DNA from 2 places in the Stenotrophomonas sp. 116085_Sma genome. Region 1 is predicted to be linked to the other one. Evidence: riboswitches for the same ligand, from Rfam matches in the RefSeq annotation. Region 1 holds a riboswitch; the other holds the start of a gene.
What was found. A riboswitch is a leader RNA that binds a small molecule or an ion and turns the genes downstream of it on or off. The one in region 1 is predicted to bind thiamine pyrophosphate.

Region 1 (3,249 bases):
GCAGAAGTTCGGGCCGCACATCGAGCAGAAGTGGGCCAGCTTGTGCGCATCCTTCGGCAGTGTCTCGTCGTGGAACTCCTTGGCCTTCTCCGGATCCAGCCCGAGATGGAACTGGTCCTCCCAGCGGAACTCGAAGCGCGCCTTGCTCAGTGCATTGTCGCGTACCTGCGCGCCCGGGTGTCCTTTGGCCAGGTCCGCCGCGTGCGCGGCAATGCGGTAAGCCATGATGCCGTCGCGCACGTCCTGGCGGTTGGGCAGGCCGAGGTGCTCCTTCGGCGTCACGTAGCAGAGCATGGCCGTACCGAACCAGCCGATCATCGCCGCACCGATCGCGCTGGTGATGTGGTCGTAGCCCGGCGCGATGTCGGTGGTCAGCGGCCCCAGCGTGTAGAACGGCGCTTCGCCGCACTCACGCAGCTGCTTGTCCATGTTCTCCTTGATCAGCTGCATCGGCACGTGGCCGGGGCCTTCGATCATGGTCTGCACGTCGTGCTTCCAGGCAATCTTCGTCAGCTCGCCCAGCGTCTCCAGTTCACCGAACTGCGCTGCATCGTTGGCATCGGCGATGCAGCCCGGGCGCAGGCCGTCTCCCAGCGAGAAGGTCACGTCGTAGGCCTTCATGATTTCGCAGATCTCTTCGAAATGCGTGTAGAGGAAATTCTCCTTGTGGTGCGCCAGGCACCACTTGGCCATGATCGAGCCACCGCGGCTGACGATGCCGGTGACCCGCTTGGCGGTGAGCGGCACGTAGCGCAGCAGTACGCCGGCGTGGATGGTGAAGTAGTCCACGCCCTGCTCGGCCTGCTCGATCAGCGTGTCGCGGAAGATTTCCCAGGTGAGCGCCTCGGCACGGCCATCGACCTTTTCCAGCGCCTGGTAGATCGGCACGGTACCAATCGCCACCGGCGAGTTGCGGATGATCCATTCACGGGTTTCGTGGATGTGCTTGCCGGTGGACAGGTCCATCACCGTGTCGCCGCCCCAGCGGATCGCCCACACCAGCTTCTCCACTTCCTCGGCGATGCCGGAAGACACGGCGCTGTTGCCGATGTTGGCGTTGATCTTGGTGAGGAAATTGCGGCCGATGATCATCGGCTCGCTTTCCGGATGGTTGATGTTGTTGGGCAGCACCGCACGACCACGGGCGATCTCGTCGCGCACGAACTCAGGGGTGATGATCTTCTGGATCGACGCACCGAACGCTTCGCCCGGGTGCTGCTGCAACAGGCCGGCATCGCGGATCGCGTCCAGCCGCTGGTTCTCGCGGATGGCGACGAATTCCATTTCCGGGGTGATGATGCCGCGCCGCGCGTAGTGCATCTGGGTGACGTTGGCGCCGGAACGCGCACGTCGCGGCAGGCTGCGCGCGGGGAAGCGCACGGCATCGAGCTTCGGGTCATGTTCGCGGTCGCGGCCGAATGAAGAGCTGAGGCCGTCGAGCTGTTCGGTGTCCCCGCGTTCCTCGATCCACGCACGGCGCAATGCCGGCAGGCCCGCGGAAAGATCGATGCGGGCCTGCGGATCGGTGTACGGGCCCGACGTGTCGTAGACCGTCACCGGCGCATTCTCTTCGCCGCCGAACAGCGTGGGCGTGCGGGTCAGCGCGATCTCGCGCATCGGCACCTGCAGGTCCGGGCGCGAACCGGGCACATGGATCTTGCGCGAGCCGGGAATGGGCCGGGTCACCGATTCGGAGAGTTGCTGGGCCTGTTGCTGCAGGGCGGAGAGCTGTGCGTTCATCGGGCATCGTCCAGGAAGGTCAGGGACGAAGCGGCGGCGCACGGCACCCGCGCACGGGCGGTCCTTGGGCGGAGTCCGGGCACGGCTGCATTGCAAAGCTTCCCTACGCCGGTATGAGCCGGATCAGGTTCCAAGGGACTGTCTCAACCGTGGCCACATGGCTCGGTACCCCCGCTTCTTGCTGCGCATTAGAGCATAGACCGCCCGCCTCCGGGGTCGGATCCGCTTTCCCGCGGAACGCGGATCCGACCCCGATCGGCATTCGTTAACGGAACCATGACGCCGCGTTCAGTAACGTGCACGCCCATCGCGTCGCTGAGATCGATGCGTTCCCCGCCGCCTTCGCGGCCCCTGCCCGGCGCGTGCTGCATGCCGCCGGCCCTTCGCTGCAAGCTCTGCTCGCTCCCCTCAATCCCCTTGATCGGAGAAGCTCCTTCATGGTGTTTCGCGTTTCCATCGCACTGGTTCTGTTGCTGGTGCTGCTTGCCGGTATCGCCCCCGGCCCCTTCAATACCGTGGTGCAGTCCATGCTGGCGGAGGTCATCCGCAGTGTCGGCTGGCTGTACCTGCTGGTGGTGTTCCTGGCACTGGTGTTCCTGATGTACCTGGCGTTCGGCCGCTTCGGCAACCTGCGCATCGGCGGCGAGGACGCCGAACCCGAATTCTCCCGCGCCAGCTGGATGTCGATGTTGTTCGCTGCCGGCATGGGCATCGGCCTGGTGTTCTGGGGTGCGGCCGAGCCCATCTCGCATTTCAGCAAGCCGCCGGAAGGACTGGCGCCGGAAAGCATGGACGCCGCGCGCGCCTCGATGCGCTACGCGTTCTTCCACTGGGGCCTGCATCCGTGGGCGATCTATGCGCTGATCGGCCTGGCGATGGCCTGGTTCCAGTTCAACCGCAATGGCCGCGGCCTGGTCAGCGACATGCTGCAACCGATCATCGGCCGTCACCATCGCGGCTGGATCGGCCGGGTGGTCAACATCGCCGCCGTCGTTGCCACCGCGATCGGTGTCGCCACCACGCTCGGCTTCGGCACCATCCAGATTGCCGCCGGTATCGAACGCGTGTTCGGCGTGCAGGCCACGGTCGCGGTGCAGATGACCATCATCGCCGTCGCCTTCGTGCTGTACATGGCCTCCACCGCCAGCGGCGTGGAGCGCGGGGTGAAATGGCTGTCCAACTTCAACCTGGCGTTGGCTGCGCTGCTGGCAGCCATCCTGCTGGTGCTTGGACCGACCGGCTTCATCTTCGATACGTTCACCACCACGCTGGGCTCCTACCTCAACCAGCTGGTGACGATGAGCCTGCGCATGTCACCGTTCTCCGGCAGCACCTAGGTGGCGGACTGGACGATCTTCTACTGGGCCTGGTGGATCTCGTGGGCACCGTTCGTGGGATCGTTCATCGCGCGCATCTCGCGCGGCCGCAGCGTGCGCGAGTTCGTGATCGGCGTAGTGCTCGCGCCGACGCTGCTGGGCTTCTTCTGGTTCGCGGTGTTCGGCGGCACCG
Region 2 (3,249 bases), 1.1 Mb from region 1:
CCGTTGGCGGTCAGCTCCAGGCCGGTGTGGGCCTGGGTGCCTTCCTCGATGAAGGTGTAGCCCACGTCGCTGTTGTCGGGCTTGGCGTACTGGTACGGCTGCGAAATTCGGAACACCGCCGCGCCCAGGGTCAGCGCCTCGACCGGCACGTACTTCACGCCCACTTCCAGCTGCCGCGACTGCACCGACGGCAGGAAGGTGTCGGCATTGCTGGTCCAGAACGGCGCTTCCTGGCCCAACGAAATGCCACGCACGTAGCTGGCGTAGGCGTTGAGCTGGTCGGTGGCCTTCCATACCACGGCGGTCTGTGGCAGGAAGCGCGACAGGCGGCTGTGGCGCTGCGGGGTGCCGCGCTTGTCGTAGGCGCGCTCGTCCAGGCGCACGAAGCGGCCACCGGCCAGCCACTGCCAGTCATCACCGAAGCTCATCCGGTCCAGCGCGAAGAACGCGGTCTGGCGGCTGTCCAGGCGGCGTGCGGACGGGCCTGGCATCTTCGGCGACGGCTCGAACACTGGCACCGGCGTTTCGTGGATGTTGCTGGTGCCGACGTACTCGTTGACGCTGGGGCGCTTGTCCACGGTGCGGCGGAAGTAGTCGGCGCCGACGGTCAGCTGGTGGCCGACGCTGCCGGTCTCGAAGCGACCGCGCAGCTCGGCACGGGCCTGCTGGTTGCGTCGGGTGTCGTCCGGGCTGCGGTAGTCGTAGATGTCGTAGTCGCCGTTGGGTGCGAAGTAGTTGCCTGGCACGCTGCCATCGGCGCATTGCACGGCGTAGTAGCAGCCGTAGGCGAAGGCGACGTTGTCGTCGATCACCGAGCGGCTGTGGCCGACCGAGACGCGCGACTGCCAGGCCTCGTTGAAATCGTAGGTGTGCAGGGCGGTGATGTTGGTGCTGGCGATATCCACCGGGCGCTGCCACGGCTGGTAGCCGAGCAGGTGCTCGCGGTCGACGCCGCGCGGCAGGTCGCGTGCGCCCAGCAGCTGGTAGCCGGACACCGAACGCTGCGAGCTGGTCTGGTAGTTGGCATCCACTTCCAGCTTGCCGCGCTCGCCGATCAGCCAGTCGGCCGCCAGCGAGTAGAAGTTGCGACGGCCATCGGCGTGCTCGACATAGGAATTGCTGGAGTCCCAGGCGGCATTCAGGCGAAGACCGAAACGCGGGGTGATCCAGTGGCCGACATCGACGGCGACGTAGCGCGAGCCTTCCGAATCGGTACCGAGCGTGGCGGTGCGCACTTCGGCCGGGCGCTTGCCGATGTAGTTGATGATGCCGCCGGGCGCCATCACGCCTGCGGCCAGGCCGGCTTCACCCTTGAGGATCTCCACCGACTGCACGTTCTCCAGCGCCAGGCGCTGTTCGCCGGCGATGGACAGTCCGTTGAAGCGGTAGCCGGTGGCGGGGTCCAGTGCGAAGCCACGGATGGCGACGTTCTGGTAGTAACCCACCGGCGCATACGCATCACCCAGCGAGGCATCGTTGCTGGCCAGCTCGGACAGCGAACGCACCTGGCGGCGATCGAGGTAGTCGCGCTCAAGCACGTTCACCGACGCCGGCGTGTCCTTCCAGCTGCCGCCACCGAAGGCATTCACGCGCGAAGTATCGGTCTTCGGTCTGCCGGCCTGCACGCGCACCGCTGCCAGTTCGGTCGGCGAGCGTTCGGCGCCGGTGGCAGCCGCATCGGGGGACGCATCGGGGGACGCATCGGCCTCGCTGGCGTGCAATGGCAGCGCGGCGCAGAGGGCGAGGGAAAGCAGGGTGGGGCGCAGGCAGCTGTTCATTCGGTTCGTCTTCGGACAACAAGGGAGACGAAGCGACGGCGCGCAGGTGCACCGGCCCATGACGGGGGTGTGGCTGCGGCTCAAAGCTCCCTACGCCGGTGCAAACCGGATCAGGTTCCAAGGGACTCTCTCAGCCTGGCAGATCCAGGCACCCCCGCTTCAGGTGGCCATTTCACTACAAATGGTACGGATTTGCGAGCCGGCGCCCTTCAGGCTGCCGCGTGCAGGGCCTGCAGCAGTGCCTGTCCCGGCGCGCTGTGGAACCATGCCGGGTGCCCCAGCATGAAGGGCTGCCACGCCACGTCCGCGTTCGCGGTGGAGCCGGTGATGCCTTCGAAGTACTCCACTTCGGACAGTGCGAAGTCGAAATGGACCATCGGCAGCAGGTCGGCCAGCAGGTGCACGCGTGCCGCAGACAGCGGCAGTACCTGGCGGTAGCCGTCGAGCAGGGCCAGCGCGATATCGATGCGCATCGCCTCCATGCCGCGCTCGAGTTCCAGCCACGCCACCGCGTTGCGCTCGATCGCGGTGGCGAGGTCGAACAGCGCGCTGGTGGGCGAGGCCAGGCCGAAATCCAGCACGGTGCTGACCTGCCCGTCGCGCCACAGCAGGTTGGACACATGCCAGTCGTTGTGCGCCCACAGCCGCGGCTCGTCGCGCAGGCGCGCGGCCAGGCCGGCGTGCCACGGCAGCACGTCGCGCTGCAGCTGCGCCTCCCATGGGATGCGTGTGAGGTAACGTGCCAGGCCGGGGCGTTCGTGCAGCCCTGACTTGATTGCCGCGATCGGATCGTCGGCGCGGATCAGATCGTCGCGCGCGACCAGCAGGTGGGTACTGCGTTGGGGCGCGTGGTAGCGGGCGGCGGCGCGGTGCAGCGTGGCCAGCATGCGGCCCGCCTCGCGTGCCTGCGCGACATCGGTCAGCAGCGACCACGACACGGCGTCGCGGTAGACGTCTTCGCCCACGCCGACGGCATGCAGTTCAAAGGTCCATTCGCCGTGTTCAACGGCCGTGCGGCCATCGGTCGCCGCCAGCACCTGCACCACCGGTACGCCCCCTGCGGCGAGACGGGCGATGAAGCGATGTTCTTCTTCCAGGCAGGCCGCGCTGCGCACGCTGTGGTGATGGCGCTTGACGAACACCGCGCCGTCCACGCCGTCGACGATGGCGGCGGCCGACAGTGGTCGCGGGCTGTGCCAGCGGGCCTGGCTGTGCTCGCCCAGCTGCGGGTAGCGCGCACCCAGCCACGCGATGTCCGCGGCGCTGATGGGTGGCCAGTCGGCAGCGACCTCGTCGTTGTTGAGGCCCTGCACGCGGTGGGAGGAAGACGTCATGCCGCAGCCCGAGTGGGAAAAATCACATCCAAGGCTGCGCATTCAACGCCATGACCACGGCCAACGCAAACGGGCGGGTCATCGACCCGCCCGTCCGTGCATCACCTGCGATGATGCCGCCGCGCCGCTTACCAGCC

Region 2: it holds a riboswitch for thiamine pyrophosphate, as region 1 does, so the genes downstream of both, ACZK0Z_RS01195 (TonB-dependent siderophore receptor) here and thiC (phosphomethylpyrimidine synthase ThiC) in region 1, are expected to answer to the same signal.

The regions. Positions count from the first base shown of each region.
Region 1 covers NZ_CM151057.1:4,027,879-4,031,127, forward strand. The annotation lists gene thiC (phosphomethylpyrimidine synthase ThiC) at 1-1,740, opposite strand, end outside; TPP riboswitch at 1,823-1,923, opposite strand; partial or broken gene ACZK0Z_RS18715 (BCCT family transporter) at 2,178-3,249, shown strand, end outside.
Region 2 covers NZ_CM151057.1:269,493-272,741, forward strand. The annotation lists gene ACZK0Z_RS01195 (TonB-dependent siderophore receptor) at 1-1,778, opposite strand, end outside; TPP riboswitch at 1,849-1,944, opposite strand; gene ACZK0Z_RS01200 (phosphotransferase) at 1,988-3,112, opposite strand; gene ACZK0Z_RS01205 (glycine zipper 2TM domain-containing protein) at 3,241-3,249, opposite strand, start outside.